Regions from separate parts of the Bradyrhizobium sp. USDA 4369 genome, predicted to be linked through region 2. Evidence: predicted binding sites of a transcription regulator. Region 2 holds the regulator's gene; each other region holds the start of a gene.
What was found. The regulator PhoB, encoded in region 2, activates phosphate uptake and scavenging genes when phosphate is short. The targets are predictions, from matches to a motif close to TGTCATNNANCTGTCAT.
Positions count from the first base shown of each region.

Region 1: a site for PhoB is predicted at 1,280-1,296, ahead of ACVIJ6_RS09650 (DUF2794 domain-containing protein). Genes of this name have one in related genera too.
Region 3: a site for PhoB is predicted at 1,901-1,917, ahead of ACVIJ6_RS31440 (RNA degradosome polyphosphate kinase). Genes of this name have one in related genera too.
Region 4: a site for PhoB is predicted at 2,095-2,111, ahead of ACVIJ6_RS22975 (UDP-2,3-diacylglucosamine diphosphatase). Genes of this name have one in related genera too.

Region 1 covers NZ_JBSRYH010000001.1:2,139,953-2,143,837, reverse strand. Annotated here, with positions in the region: gene ACVIJ6_RS09655 (DUF1223 domain-containing protein) at 141-881, shown strand; gene ACVIJ6_RS09650 (DUF2794 domain-containing protein) at 1,308-1,673, shown strand; gene ACVIJ6_RS09645 (N-acetyltransferase family protein) at 1,760-2,290, opposite strand; gene ACVIJ6_RS09640 (Bax inhibitor-1/YccA family protein) at 2,473-3,267, opposite strand; gene ACVIJ6_RS09635 (ABC transporter permease) at 3,531-3,885, opposite strand, start outside.
Region 2 covers NZ_JBSRYH010000001.1:552,080-555,964, reverse strand. Annotated here, with positions in the region: gene pstA (phosphate ABC transporter permease PstA) at 1-294, shown strand, start outside; gene pstB (phosphate ABC transporter ATP-binding protein PstB) at 291-1,112, shown strand; gene phoU (phosphate signaling complex protein PhoU) at 1,146-1,862, shown strand; gene phoB (phosphate regulon transcriptional regulator PhoB) at 1,879-2,586, shown strand; gene ACVIJ6_RS02560 (trypsin-like serine protease) at 2,682-3,885, shown strand, end outside.
Region 3 covers NZ_JBSRYH010000001.1:6,923,677-6,927,561, forward strand. Annotated here, with positions in the region: gene purM (phosphoribosylformylglycinamidine cyclo-ligase) at 1-393, opposite strand, end outside; gene ACVIJ6_RS31430 (CDP-alcohol phosphatidyltransferase family protein) at 551-1,105, shown strand; gene ACVIJ6_RS31435 (chromosomal replication initiator DnaA) at 1,162-1,848, shown strand; gene ACVIJ6_RS31440 (RNA degradosome polyphosphate kinase) at 1,990-3,885, shown strand, end outside.
Region 4 covers NZ_JBSRYH010000001.1:5,078,692-5,082,576, reverse strand. Annotated here, with positions in the region: gene ACVIJ6_RS22985 (caspase family protein) at 1-183, shown strand, start outside; gene ACVIJ6_RS22980 (threonine ammonia-lyase) at 199-1,188, opposite strand; gene ACVIJ6_RS22975 (UDP-2,3-diacylglucosamine diphosphatase) at 1,259-2,071, opposite strand; gene pyk (pyruvate kinase) at 2,262-3,680, opposite strand; gene ACVIJ6_RS22965 (tartrate dehydrogenase) at 3,837-3,885, opposite strand, start outside.

The DNA of each region.
Region 1 (3,885 bases), 1.6 Mb from region 2:
TGAAGGAGGCGGCCTATGACATAGGCTGCCTCCTTTGCATTTTTGGTTGTCAACGCCGAGGGCGGCTTCGCATTTTATTGACGCAGCAGGGTGTGGCGGACAGTGTTGTTCCGGACAGGACAGTGATGATGGGTGGACAGATGTCGTGGTGGTCGCGCGCGGCGCTCAGTGTCTGTGCGGTCATCGCTTTCGTCCGGCCAGCTGCCTCCGATCCGCGTGCGGTGATCGAACTTTTTACCTCTCAGGGCTGCTCCTCCTGTCCGCCGGCCGACAAGGTGCTCGGCGATCTGGCCAGAGATCCGTCGGTGATCGCGCTGTCGCTGCCGATCGACTATTGGGACTATCTCGGTTGGAAGGACACCCTGGCGGACTCCCGCTTCACGGCGCGGCAACGTGCCTACTCCCGCGTTCGCGGCGATCGTGAGGTCTATACCCCCCAGGCTGTGGTCAACGGCTCGGTTCATGTCATTGGCAGTGATCGCGAGGCGATCGAGGGCGCCATTGAGGAGACCGCGCAGGGCGGTGCCGCCATGTCGGTGCCGGTCAGACTGTCGATCGAGGGCCAGGAGCTGACCGTCTCTGTCGCCGCGGCCGATGAACACATGCCGCGCAGGCATGGCGAGGTCTGGGTCTGCTCGATTTCGCGGGCCGTCCCGATCCAGGTCGGGCGCGGCGAGAACAGCGGGCGCGAGCTGACCTACTACAACGTCGTTCGCAATCTGTTGAAGCTTGGCGATTGGACCGGAACATCGACCAGCTGGAGCGTGCCGCTGGAGAAGATCGCCAAAGAAGGCGTCGACGGCGCCGTTGTCTATGTGCAGGACGGCAGCCGTGACCGGCCGGGTCCGATGCTCGGCGCAGCCTATTCCGAGCTGCATTAGCGCCTGCTCCAAATCCGCTGGTCTTGGAGCCGTTCCCGGCCGCGCTCAGGCGCGTCAGGCTTGATCGCGCGCATCCCGCAGCGACGCAGCCCTGCGCCGGTCCAAAAAGCAAAAGGACCAACTTGCGTTGGCCCTTTGCCATCACTTGTGAATAGACCCGATCCTGACGACCCCGGGGGGCTGGGGGCTGAGGAATCCGGAACCGAAAGGACCGGGCCAACGCACACGAAACTTATGCCCAAGATCGGGGGCGGTCCCTGGGCGGAAAGACGGCGCGATTATGATTCCGCTAACGATCCCGTGACGCTGACGTGTTCGCGGAACTCGTGACGTCCGCAGCTGGAGCCGCACGCAACACTGAAAGCCGCCCCTTGCGGCTTCCGGCGGATGGCGCGATCATGTCACAGAGATGACAGGAGGACGCCGATGAAGCTCACCCCGGAGGATGCCGATCCGAGCGAGAACCGCGCGGCGGCCCGCAGCGCGGCCGCAGCGCCCAATCGGGTGACGTTCGACCGGCTTGAGCTGAACCGGATCCTCAATCTCTACGGCCGCATGGTCGCCGATGGCGAATGGCGGGACTATTCGATCGACTTCCTGCGCGACCGGGCGGTGTTTTCCGTGTTTCGTCGCGCGTCCGAGGTGCCGATCTACCGCATCGAGAAGGACCCGCGCCTCGCTCGCAAGCAGGGCATGTACAGCGTCATCTCGGCGACCGGCCTGATCCTGCGGCGCGGCCACGAGCTCGAGCGCGTGCTGCTGGTGATCGCGCCAAAGCCAGCCTTGGTCTGATCCGGTGATATGACGCGCGTCACGTAGTCCCGGCCCGCCGACCGGCGGGGCTCGCGAGGCGCGATCGCGGAGAGGACCTGCCTTGATTACGCGGCCGGCACGTTGCTACTGCCGGCGCCGAGCGGCAGCTGCATCATGACCGTGTCGAGCCATCGGCCAAATTTGAGCCCGACGCTCGGATGGGTGCCGATCATCTGGAAGCCGCAGGCGCGATGCAGCCCCACCGATCCGGCATTGGCGGAGTCGCCGATCACGGCGATCATCTGGCGGAAGCCCCGCTCCTCACAAGCCGCGATCAAGCGCTGCATCAATTGCCTTCCGATGCCGCGGCCCTGGCTCGCAGGGGCCAGATAGATCGAATTCTCCACCGTGAAGCGATAGGCAGGGCGGGGTCGGTAAGGTCCGGCATAGGCATAGCCCACCACCTGCCCGTCCAGCAGGGCGACGAAATAAGGGAAGCCGCCATCCGCGAGCGCACGGAAGCGGCGGGTCATTTCGGTCAAGTCCGGAGCATCGAGCTCGAAGGTGGCCGTGCCCTCGCGCACGGCCTGACCGTAGATGGCGGTGATGGCGGGAAGATCGGCCTCGCCGGTGGGCCGGATGTCGATGTCAAGCATGGCGGAACCATAGCAAGGCGGATTGGACGATCAATCCGCCGTTGCGGCATGGCTGTCGCTGCGTGTCTGCGCTCGGCGCAAACGAGCAGGGTGCAAACGAGCAAGATCCAAGCGGGCCGGCAAAACGAAAAGCCCCGGCGGTGAGGCCGGGGCTTCGAAGGCTGTGACGGTGGTCCGCTGGATCAGTCGCGCTGACCGAGCAGCTGCAGCAGCAGCGTGAACAGGTTGATGAAGTTCAAGTACAGCGACAGGGCGCCGGTGATCGCTGCGCGCTCGGCGATGTCGCCGCCCGCGGAGGCGTAGCCATAGATGTACTCGTTCTTCAGGCGCTGCGTATCCCAGGCCGTGAGGCCAGCGAACACGAACACGCCGACCACCGAGACGATGAACTGCAGCATTGAGCTCGCCAGGAACAGGTTCACGAGGCTCGCCAGCACGATGCCGATCAGACCCATGAACAGGAACGAGCCCATGCCGGTCATGTCACGCTTGGTGGTGTAGCCGTACAGGCTGAGCGCACCGAACGTTGCCGCGGTGATGAAGAACACCCGCACGATCGAGGTGTGGGTGTACACCAGGAAGATCGACGACAGCGAGATACCCATCAGGGCCGAAAACACCCAGAACAGGATCTGCGCGGTCGACGGCGCCAAGCGGTTGATACCGGCCGAGATCGCGAACACCATGACCAAGGGAGCCAGGATGAACAGCCATTTCAGCGGGCTCACGAACATCGCGTAGCCGAACTGCGTCAGGTAGGTGTTGGCGCCGAACTTGAACACGCCCGCCGCCGGATCGCCGGTCACCGACGCCATGTAGACGCCGAGCGCCGCCAGACCGGTGATTGCCAAGCCGATGCTCATGTAATTGTAGATGCGCAGCATGTAGGCGCGCAGACCGGCGTCGACGGTCGCGGCATCGGCGCGCCCGGCCACCCGGCCAAAGGGTGAAGCATAGTTGCGGTCTAGGTCCGACATGGTCGAATTCCCGTTGGTTGCCCGGAATTGAGGTCCTGACGGACCTTATGCCGGTTCTCGAAAAACCCTATCTCATACCCCCCACCACAGACATTAAATTTGCGTCATCGGCAAATTTGCCATCTTTGGCAGGTCTCTGAGCCCATTCCCTAGATGGGAAACTAGCATATCCGCTGCAAGCTTCCACGCGCGGCTGAATGTCGCTCCGCATGCGTTCGCCCTCTATAACGCGCGTTAACCGTGCGGCATGATCGCGCAAGCTGCTACAGATTCCTCAGAACGGTCGCCGGCTTCTGGTTGAGCGCCAGCAGCGTTCCGGCCAGTCCGAGGCCGACCGTGACGACCAGCGCGGCCAAGACGACCAGCGCGGCGCTCCCACCCTGCCAGGCGAAGCTCAACGTCATCAGCCGGGTCACGATCAACCAGGCGGCGACCGAGCCGGCAATCACGCCGAACGCGGCGGTTGCAAAGCCGATCATGAGATATTCAAGCGCGTAGGCGCCCAGCAAGCGCAGCCGGGTGGCGCCGAGTGTCTTCAGGATCACGGCGTCATAGACGCGGTGACGGTGGCCGGCGGCGAGCGCGCCGCCCAGCACCAGGATTGCCGAGATCAGGGTC
Region 2 (3,885 bases):
CGGATCGCTTACCGCGCCGCGCGCTCCGGCCTCATCACCGGCGTGCTGCTGGCGACTGCCCGTGTCGCCGGCGAGACCGCGCCGCTGCTGTTCACCGCGTTGTCGAACCAGTTCTGGAGCATGAACCTCTCCAAGACGATGGCGAACCTGCCGGTGACCATCAACAACTTCGTCCAGAGCCCCTATGCCTACTGGAAACAGCTGGCATGGAGCGGCGCCCTTCTGATCACCTTGACCGTGCTGGCCCTGAACATCGGTGCGCGCATCCTGGGCGCCGAGAGGAGCTCGAAATGACCGACATGTCCGTATCCGTGAGCAGCCCGACGGCCGCCATTTCCGCCAAGTCGCTGCCGGAGGCGCCGGCCAAGGTGATCGCGCGAAATCTGAACTTCTATTACGGCGATCATCACGCGCTGAAGAACATCAACCTGTCGCTCGGCACCAACCGCGTCACCGCTTTCATCGGTCCGTCCGGCTGCGGCAAGTCGACTTTGCTGCGCATTTTCAACCGGATGTACGATCTCTATCCGGGCCAGCGCGCCACCGGCCAGCTGATGCTGGACAACACCAATATTCTCGACCCCAAGCTCGACCTGAACCTGCTGCGCGCCCGTGTCGGCATGGTGTTCCAGAAGCCGACGCCGTTCCCGATGACGATCTATGAGAACATCGCCTTCGGCATCCGCCTCTATGAGAAGATCTCGAAGTCCGAGATGGACGACCGGGTCGAGAAGGCGCTGCGCGGCGGCGCCCTGTGGAACGAGGTGAAGGACAAGCTCAACGCCTCCGGCCTGTCGCTGTCCGGCGGCCAGCAGCAGCGCCTGTGCATCGCCCGTACCGTGGCTGTCAGGCCCGAAGTGATCCTGTTCGACGAGCCGTGCTCGGCGCTCGATCCGATTTCGACCGCCAAGGTCGAGGAGCTGATCCAGGAACTCTCCGAGAACTATACGATCGCGATCGTGACCCATAACATGCAGCAGGCGGCGCGTGTCTCCGACAAGACCGCGTTCATGTATCTCGGCGAGCTGATCGAGTTCGACGACACCAGCAAGATCTTCACCTCGCCGAGCGATCGGCGGACCCAGGACTACATCACCGGCCGGTTCGGCTGACGCCGACAGCATCATTGCCTTCAGGAGATCATCATGGCCAGTGAACATACCGCCAAGGCGTTCGACAGCGATCTGCAGGATCTGACCCGGCTCGTGTCGGAGATGGGCGGTCTCGCCGAGCGGCTGATCGTCGACTCCGTCGACGCGCTGGTTCGGCGCGACGTCGCGCTTGGCCAGAAGGTCGTCGCCGCCGATGCCGAGGTCGACAAGCTGCAGCGCATCATTGAGGAGCGCGCCGTGCTGACCATCGCGCGCCGGCAGCCGATGGCGGTCGACCTGCGCGAGATCGTCGGCGCGATGCGCGTCGCCACCGATCTCGAGCGCATCGGCGACCTCGCCAAGAACATCGGCAAGCGGGTTGCGGCGCTGGAAAGTGATTTCCATCCGCTCAAGCTGATCCGTGGCCTCGAGCACATGACGGATCTCGTGCAGTCGCAGGTCAAGTCGGTGCTGGATGCCTATGCCGCGCACGATCTGCCGGCTGCGATGGCGGTGTGGAAGGGCGACGAGGAGGTCGATGCCATCTGCACCTCGCTGTTCCGCGAGCTGCTGACCTACATGATGGAAGATCCGCGCAACATCTCGTTCTGCATCCATCTGATGTTCTGCGCCAAGAATATCGAGCGGATGGGCGACCACGCGACCAATATCGCGGAGACGGTGTTCTACATGATCGAGGGCCAGGCGATGGTCGACAAGCGTCCGAAGGGCGACATGACGAGCTTCGCCACCACGGTCCCCGGCAACTGAGAGAGACTCGTTCGATATGACTGCGCGCATCCTGGTGGTGGAAGACGAAGAGGCGCTGACCACGCTCCTGCGCTATAATCTGGAGACCGAGGGCTATGAGGTCGAGACTGTGGGGCGTGGCGACGAGGCCGACACGCGGCTGAAGGAGCGCGTTCCCGATCTCGTGGTGCTCGACTGGATGCTGCCGGGCCTGTCCGGCATTGAACTGTGCCGCCGGCTGCGGACGCGGCCCGAGACCAAGCAGCTGCCGATCATCATGCTGACCGCGCGCGGCGAGGAGAGCGAGCGCGTGCGCGGCCTGGCGACCGGGGCCGACGACTACATCGTCAAGCCGTTCTCGGTCCCTGAGCTGCTGGCGCGGGTGAAGGGTCTTCTGCGGCGGGCGAGCCCGGAGCGGCTGGCGACGGTGCTGTCCTATGGGGACATCGAGCTCGACCGCGAGAAGCGCCGGGTGGCGCGCTCGGGCCGGCCGATCGATCTCGGCCCGACCGAATACCGCCTGCTCGAATTCTTCCTCGAGCATCCGGGCCGCGTGTTCAGTCGTGAGCAGTTGCTCGACAGCGTCTGGGGCCGGGACATCTATATCGACGAGCGCACCGTGGACGTCCATATCGGGCGCCTGCGCAAGCTGCTCAATCCGGGCCGCGAGCAGGATCCGATCCGCACGGTGCGCGGCGCCGGCTACGCGCTCGACGACCGCTTCGCCAAGAGCGAGCAGGCGTAAGCCCGCGGCAGCCGTTTTGCGCGCGGCCATGGGGCTGCCGTCTTGATCCCGTCTGCTGGTCTCCCCATCATGATGACCGGGATGCCGCGGACGCGATGATCAGGACAATTGCTCTCGTTTTAGCCGTGTGGCTCGCCGGCATGGTGCCCGGTTCGGCCGCCGAACTCGAGGATGCCGTGGCCGCGGCGGCCAATGGCCAGCAAGCTATGGCGATGCGGCGGCTGATGCCGTTGGCGGCCAAGGGCGATGCGCGGGCGCAGTTCGATGTCGGCTTCATGCAGGCGTTCGGCTGGGGTGTGCCGCGCAACCCCGCCGAGGCGCTGGCCTGGTACCGGAAGGCGGCGGATCAGGGCCTCGCCGTCGCGCAACATTATCTCGGCGTCGCCTATTACAATGGCGAAGGCGTCGCCCGCGATCATGGCGAAGCTAGCCGGTGGTTTTCTCGCGCAGCGGCCCAGGGCTTCGCCCAGTCGCAATATATGCTCGGCCTGATGATGCTCGACGGGCGGGTGGTCGCGCAGGATGTCGCGCAGGGCTATGCTTGGCTGGTCATGGCGGGGCGAAATGGCGTGCGGTCCGCCGGCCGCGAGGTCCAGCGAGTCACGCTGAGCGAGGCGCAGCGTCGACAGGCGGAGCAGGCCATCGCCGCCTGGCGGCCCAAGCCGGAAACGGCCGAAGCAGGCATTGCCAATCCGCGGCCCGAGCAATTGCTCGGGCTCGACCGGCATATCGGCGAGGTCGTGGATCCCACGGCGTGGCCGGCGTCATCGATCGGTGTCGTCACCGTGGCACAATACAGCACGGGTGGCTCGTGCACGGGCACGCTGGTGGCGCCGCGCCTGGTGCTCACGGCCGCGCATTGCGTCTTCAACGGCGTCGCCCAGGTCAGTCCCGGCAACGTCCACTTCCTGGCCGGCATGAACAAGGGCACGCCGGCAGCCTCGTCGATTGCCGACAAGCTGATCGTGGCGCCGGACTTCGTGCCGATCCAGCACGACAAATGGTCGCTTGACCGCTCGCGCGCCGATTGGGCCCTGATCGTTCTGAAGGACGCGCTGCCTTCGCGGCCGGTGACGGTCACAGCGCTCACGCGCGAGCAACTTGCCGCGGCGACGGCGGCCGGGACCATTTCCGAGATCGGCTACGGCCAGGAACGGCGTTATTCGCCGACCGGACAGCGCAATTGCAGCGCCGGCATGACCGAGGATGGCCGGTTGCTGACGGTGCATTGCTTGGCGAATTTCGGCTATTCGGGCTCGCCGATCCTGGCCGAGATCGGCGGCGAGACGGTCGTCGTCG
Region 3 (3,885 bases), 6.4 Mb from region 2:
GCCCTCGGCGATGCCGGCCACGATCGACGCGGTCGCTTCCGGATCGAGCTTGCCGCAGGCGAAGTAGTCGAGGAAGAACAGCGGCTCGGCGCCCTGCACCACGAGATCGTTGACCGACATCGCCACCAGATCGATGCCGATCCCGGAATGCAGACCGGTCTCGATCGCGATCTTGACCTTGGTGCCGACGCCGTCGGTGGCGGCCACCAGGACCGGGTCCTTGAAGCCGGCGGCCTTGAGGTCGAACAGGCCGCCAAACCCGCCGATCTCGGCATCCGCGCCCGCACGGGCCGTCGCGCGCACCATCGGCTTGATCAGATCGACCAGACGATTGCCGGCATCGATATCGACGCCCGAATCTGCATAAGTGAGCCCGTTCTTGCGCTCGGTCATGGTAAAAACCCCTAATCTGACCGCTGGTTACGTCGGAATCCGGCCGCGCGCAATGGCTCGCAAGGGGCTCGTCCCCACACTATCTAGGAACTGCACCGGTTCGCCCCGCTTCGGAATCGGATTGAATGTTGATCGAGTTATCGTCGGGACCTGCTGCGTGACCATCCCCCACAGTATCCCCAATCTGATTACGCTCGGCCGAATCCTGCTGGTTCCGATCGTCGTCTGGGCGATCGCGGCCGGCGAGACCGAAATCGCATTCATGGTCTTCGTCGTCGCCGGCGTGAGCGATGCGGTCGACGGCTTTCTCGCCCGGCGCTTCAACCTGCGATCCGAGCTCGGCGCCCTGCTCGACCCACTCGCCGACAAGGCGCTTCTGGTCTCGATCTTCGTGACGCTCGGCATCTGGGGCGCGATCCCGCGCTGGATCGTGATCCTGGTGGTATCGCGCGACATCATGATCGTCGCGGCGGTGATCGTGTCCTGGCTGTTCGACCGCCCGGTCGCGATGCGGCCGCTGATGGTGTCGAAGCTGAACACGGCGGCGCAGGTCGCCTTTGCTGCGCTGGTGCTGGCGTCGCTCAGCTTCGGCTTCGAGCCGAAGCCCTACGATATTCTGCTGATGACCCTGGTGACCATCTTTACCCTCGTATCCGTCGGGCTTTACCTGGTCGAATGGGTGCGCCACATGAGCACCATCGAAGTGCGATGAGTGGGGCTTTGGCCTCCCGCAACGCCCCCCTAGGCACGATACGGAGCACGTCAAACTTGGCCGGCCATCTTCCCCCTCGTCAATTGGCCTTCGCGCTGCCGCACGCGGAAAGTCTGACGCGGGACAACTTCCTCGAAGGCGCCGGCAACGCGGCAGGACTGGCGCTGGTCGATGCCTGGCCAGAATGGCCGGCACGCACCATGTTCCTGGTCGGACCGGACGGGTCCGGCAAGAGCCATCTCGCCGCGATCTGGGCCGAACAGTCCGGAGCCCGCTCGCTCTCGGCCCAGGCCCTCGACATCGCCGCCGTTCCACGGGCGCTAGCCACCGGCGCGCTGGTGCTGGAGGACCTCAGCCCCACCGCTTTCGACGAGCGCGCGCTGTTCCACCTGCTGAATCTGGCACGGCAGGACGAGGCCTACATCCTGATCACGGCGCGCGAGGCCCCCGCGACCATGCCGGTCGCGCTCAGCGACCTCCGGTCGCGCCTGCGCGCCTGTCCGGTGGTGACGCTGCTGCCGCCCGACGACCAGCTGTTTCGGGCCCTGATCGTCAAGCTGGCCGCCGACCGGCAGCTGACCATCGACGAAGCCGTCGTGAGCTATCTCACCACCCGGATCGAGCGCTCCTATGCCGCCGCCCGCCATACGGTCGCCCTGCTGGATAATGAGTCGCTGCGGCTTGGGCGCCCCGTCACCCGGGCGCTCGCGGCCGAGCTGCTCCGGCCCTCCGAGGGTATGTGACCGCGGGCCATCTTGACGCCCGGTCGCCGGGGAACCTCTATGGTGCCGGGAACGTCATCCCCTGGTCATTCACATTAGTCTACGGTCCACCGCTCTGCAGGACCGATTTGACGCCCTTGACGGCGATGGAACGATTTTCCGATGGACACCGAACAAGCGATTGAAATTCAAGAGAAAGATCAGGTTTCCTCACCTCCGGCCGAGATTGCCTCCAGCCCCGAGCGCTTCATCAATCGCGAACTCTCCTGGCTGCATTTCAACCGCCGTGTCCTGGAAGAATCAGTCAACCCACGCCATCCGGCGCTGGAGCGGGTGCGGTTCCTGTCGATTTCCGCCAACAACCTTGATGAATTCTTCATGGTCCGGGTTGCCGGTATCCGCGCCCAGGTGCGCGAGGGCATCGCCGAGCGCAGCCCGGACGGCCTGACGCCGCTGGAGCAGCTCAAGGTAATCAACGAAAGCGTGTCGCAGCTCGCGATCGACCAGCAGGCGATCTGGCGCGACCTGCGCAAGTTCCTCGCCGAGCTCGGCATCGTGCTGGTCGACGGCCAGGACGTCACCAAGAGCGAGCGCGCCTGGATCGAGGACCATTTCTTAGCCAGCATCTTCCCGCTGCTGACGCCGCTCGCGATCGATCCGGCGCATCCGTTCCCGTTCATTCCGAGCCTCGGCTTCACCGTCGCGCTGCAGCTGATGCGCACCTCCGACGGCAGGCCGATGAATGCGCTGATCCGCATGCCCGGCAAGATCGATCGCTTCATCCGCTTCCCCGGCAGCAAGGATGGCGTGATCCGCCTGATCACGCTTGAACAGGCCACGAGCCTGTTCATCGGCAGGCTGTTTCCCGGCTACACCGTCAAGGGCCAGGGCGCCTTCCGCATCATCCGCGACAGCGAGATCGAAATCGAGGAAGAGGCCGAGGACCTGGTGCGGCTGTTCGAGACCGCGCTCAAGCGCCGCCGCCGCGGCTCGGTGATCCGGCTCGAGATCGAGGCCAACATGCCTGAAGAGCTGCGCGCCTTCGTTCAGGACGCGCTGTCGACCACCGACGACGAAGTGTTCGTCGTCGACGGCGTGCTGGCGATGAACGAGCTGTCGCAGCTGACGCGTGTCGACCGGCCGGACCTCGAATTCGCGCCCTATGTGCCGCGGCATCCCGAGCGCGTCCGCGACCATGGCGGCGACATCTTTGCCGCGATCCGGCAGAAGGACCTGATCGTCCATCACCCCTACGAGTCGTTCGACGTCGTCGTGCAGTTCCTGCAGCAGGCGGCCCGCGACCCCGACGTGGTCGCAATCAAGCAGACGCTGTACCGCACCTCGAACAATTCGCCGATCGTGCGCGCACTGGCCGAGGCCGCCGAGGCCGGCAAATCGGTCACGGCGCTGGTCGAGTTGAAGGCCCGTTTCGACGAGGAAGCCAATATCCGCTGGGCGCGCGACCTCGAGCGCGCGGGCGTGCAGGTCGTGTATGGCTTCCTGCAGCTGAAGACCCACGCCAAACTGTCGATGGTGGTGCGCCGCGAGGGCGGCGGCCTGACGACCTATGTGCATACCGGGACCGGCAACTATCACCCGGTCACCGCCCGCATCTACACCGACCTCTCCTACTTCACCTCGGATCCGGTGATCGGCCGCGACGTGACACGGGTCTTCAACTATATCACCGGCTATGCCGAGCCGATCGACATCGAGAAGATGGCGGTGTCGCCGCTCACGCTTCGCAAGCGCATGATCGAGCACATCCACGGCGAGACCAGTTTCGCGCGCCAGGGCAAGCCGGCCGTGATCTGGATGAAGATGAACTCGCTGGTCGACCCCGATATCATCGACGCGTTGTATGAAGCGTCACAGGCCGGCGTCTCGATCGACCTGATCGTGCGCGGAATCTGCTGCCTGCGCCCGGGCCTGCCCGGGCTGTCCGAGAACATCCGGGTCAAATCGGTGATCGGCCGCTTCCTGGAGCATGGCCGCATCTACTGCTTTGGTATGGGCCAGGGCCTGCCGAGCGCCAAGGCAGCCGTGTACATCTCCTCG
Region 4 (3,885 bases), 4.5 Mb from region 2:
GACACCCGTGACGTCCGGCGTCCCTTCCCTGGCGATTCCGGGCCATTCAAGCCGGGCTTCACCGCGCGACGTCCCGCGCTGGCACGCGGCCCGATGCGCGGCCCCAGCACGCCGCAGTTCGCACAGACCGGACCGCGTCCAGGTGGAGGAGGATTTGCGCGGGGTGGCCTCAGCTTCCGCTGAGGTCATCATTTGTCCTCAGGCGATCAGACGGGCGTAGAGATCGGCATCGACATTACCGCCGGACAAGACGATCACCACCGTCTTGCCGGCGACGTCGAGCCGGCCGGCCAGCAGCGCCGCAAGCCCGACCGAGCCGCCGGGCTCGACGACGAGCTTCAATTCACGGAAGGCGAAACCGACCGCGCGCCCGACCTCCTCATCGGAGGCCTCGACCGCCGCTGACAACAGCCGGCTGTTGATGGCGAAGGTGATCTCACCGGGAATCGCCGCCATCAACGCATCGCAGATCGTGCGCCCCTTGGCCTCATGCGCCTCGCGGTGACCGGCCCGCAGCGAGCGGGCATGGTCGTCGAATCCCTTGGGCTCGGCCACGATCATCTGCGTCGCTGGAAAGCGTGCCTTCACCGCCGTCGACACACCGGCGAGCAATCCACCGCCAGAGGCCGGCACGAGCACCACGTCGGGCGACAGGCCGAGCCCAGCGAGATCCTCGGCGATCTCGCGCCCCACCGTGCCCTGCCCGGCAATGACGTAGGGATCGTCATAGGGCGGCACCATTGTCGAGCCGCGCTTGCCGGCGATGTCACGGGCGATCGCCTCGCGATCGTCGCGGTCGCGGTCGTACAGCACGACGTCGGCGCCGAACGCCTTAGTGCGCTGGCGCTTGGCCACCGGAGCATCCGATGGCATCACGATCGTCGCGTGCATGCCGAGCAGCGTCGCGGCATGAGCGACGCCCTGCGCATGATTGCCGGAGGAGAATGCGACGACGCCGTTGGCGCGCTCTGCCTGCGGGATCGACGCCAGCTTGTTGTACGCGCCGCGAAACTTGAAGGAGCCGGTCCGCTGCAGCACCTCCGGCTTCACGAAGACATTCGCCTGGAACTGCGCGCTGAGCACAGGAGCCGGCAACAGCGGCGTCCGCACCGCCACGGGTGCCAGCGTGGCCGCCGCGGCATCGATGTCGGCGGCGGTCACGGGCAGGATCGGGGAATGGGCTGTCATCCCCCATTTTACCGCGCCCCATCCCCGGGAGGCAAGGGAAGGCTCAGATCAAGGGAAGGCTCAGATCGCCTCAGGCGGCGCGGGCCGCCAGTTGTGGAACCGGGGCTGGCTGCTTCAACGGATCGGTCCAGGTCAGAATCTCGAAGCTGCCATCCTCGTGCTCGACAAGCGCCGTGCAACTCTCGACCCAGTCGCCGCAATTCATGTAGCGGATCCCGTCCTGGTCGCGGATCACGGCACAGTGGATATGGCCGCAGATCACGCCATCGGCGCCGTGCCGCCGCGCCTCGGCCGCCAGCGCGGTCTCGAACGCGCCGATATAGTTCACGGCGTTCTTGACCTTCTGCTTGGCCCATTGCGACAGCGACCAATAGGGCACGCCGAACATGCGACGGAAGAAGTTCACCAGGCGATTCATCTGGATCGCGAAGTCGTAGGCCTTGTCGCCGAGATGGGCGAGCCAGCGGGCGTTCTGGACCACGAGATCGAAGATGTCGCCGTGAATGACGAGATAGCGCTTCCCATCCTTGCCGGTATGCACGATGTTCTCGACGACATCGATGCCACCGAAATGGGTGCCGTAATAGCCGCGCAGGAACTCGTCGTGATTGCCCGGCACGTAGACGATCTTCGCCCCCTTGCGCGCCTTGCGGAGCATCTTCTGGACGAGATCGTTGTGTGACTGTGGCCAATGCCAGCTCGATTTCAGCGCCCAGCCGTCAATGATGTCGCCGACCAGATAGATGGTGTCGGCGTCGTGATGGCGCAGGAAATCGACGAGCAGATTGGCCTGCGATCCGCGGGCTCCGAGATGAACATCGGAGATGAAGAGCGTACGAAAGCGCCGGGTCGGGCTTTCTTCACCAGCAGTCTCAAATCCCATGCGCGCCCACCTAACAGTCCCTGATGACACTGCGATGACGACCGGCCGCATCACAGAGCTGACCCTTTCGGACTGCTGCTGACGCCGCTCGTATGACGACTCGCGATGTCCTCGTCACATTCCCGCGATACCAGCGCGGTGCGACAAACAGGCGACAGGCGGCCCGCACGCACGGGATTTTCACTGCCTCCTATCTGGGCACGGTTACGACACGCAGATTGTTGGTGGTGCCAGCCTGTGCGAACGGGATGCCGGCGACGACAACCAGCAGGTCGCCTGCCTGGGCGAACTCTTCCTGGACCGCGAAGAACGTCGCGCGCTCGACCATCTCCTCATAGCTCTGCACGTCCTGCGACAGGACGCTGTGCGCACCCCACAGCAGGCACATGCGGCGCGACGTATCCTCGTTCGGCGTGATCGCGAGAATCGGCAGGCTCGGCCGCTTGCGCGCGACGCGTGACGCCGAGGTGCCGCTCGACGTATAGGCCACGATCGCCTTGGCGTGGATCGCCGAGGCGAGATCGGCCGCGGCCGTCGCAACAGCGTGCGGTGGCGTCTGCTCCTCGCCCGGCTGCGTCGCCTCGACGATCGAGCGATACATCTTGTGACCTTCGGTCGCCTTGATGATGCTGTCCATCATCGCCACCGCCTCGCGCGGATATTGGCCGCTGGCCGATTCCGCGGACAGCATCACCGCATCGGCCCCGTCATAGATCGCGGTCGCCACGTCGGACACTTCGGCGCGCGTCGGCGTCGGCGTCGCCACCATCGAATCCAGCATCTGCGTCGCGACGATCACCGGCTTCACCGCCAGCCGGCACGCGCGCACCAGCTCCTTCTGCCTGCCCGGCACGTCCTCATTGGGAATCTCGACACCGAGATCGCCGCGCGCGACCATGATCGCGTCCGACAGCTGGATGATGTCGTCGATGCGGTCGAGCGCCGCCGGCTTCTCGATCTTGGACATGATTCCGGCGCGGCCGTTGATCAGGCCCCTCGCCTCCAGCACGTCCGACGGCTTCTGGACGAACGACAGCGCCACCCAGTCGACGCCGAGCTCGAGGCCGAAAGCGAGATCGGAACGATCCTTCGGTGTCAGCGGCGACAGTTCGAGGATGGTGCCAGGCAGATTGATGCCCTTGTGGTTGGAGATCGTCCCGCTGACGATCACCTTGGCCTCGATCCAGTCGTCGCCGAGGCCGGTGACGCGCACGCGCACGCGGCCATCATCGATCAGAAGATCGTGACCGGGCGCGACCGCCGCAAAGATCTCCGGATGCGGCAACGGAATCGAGGTCTTGTCGCCCTCGGTGCCGTTCAATACGAAGCGGATGGTCTCGCCGGATTCGACCTGGATCTTCTTGTCGCGCAGGGTGCCGACACGAATCTTCGGCCCCTGCAGATCCATCAGGATGCCGATCGGCCGCCGCACGTCCTTCTCCAGCGCGCGGATCGCGGCGTGCACCTTGGCGTGGTCGGCCTGCGTGCCATGGCTGAAATTGAGACGGAAAGTGTCCACACCGGCGAGGAACAGCGCCTTCAGCATCTCCGGAGAATTGCTGGCGGGACCAACTGTTGCGACGATCTTGGCTCGACGGTGACGACGCATGATGTGTCCTTTCTCCCCCGCTTCGTTTGTCGCGTCTGTATGACGTGCATGTGATTGGCATGCGCGGACGCAGCGGAAGCGCTGATATACGCCCCGCAGCGTCCATTGCAAGCGCAACCCCGAACACGCCGAGATTGTACGGGAGACCGGCTCGCCTCAGACGTTGGAGCCGTGAATCGCGTCGATGACAGCGTCGGTCACCTCC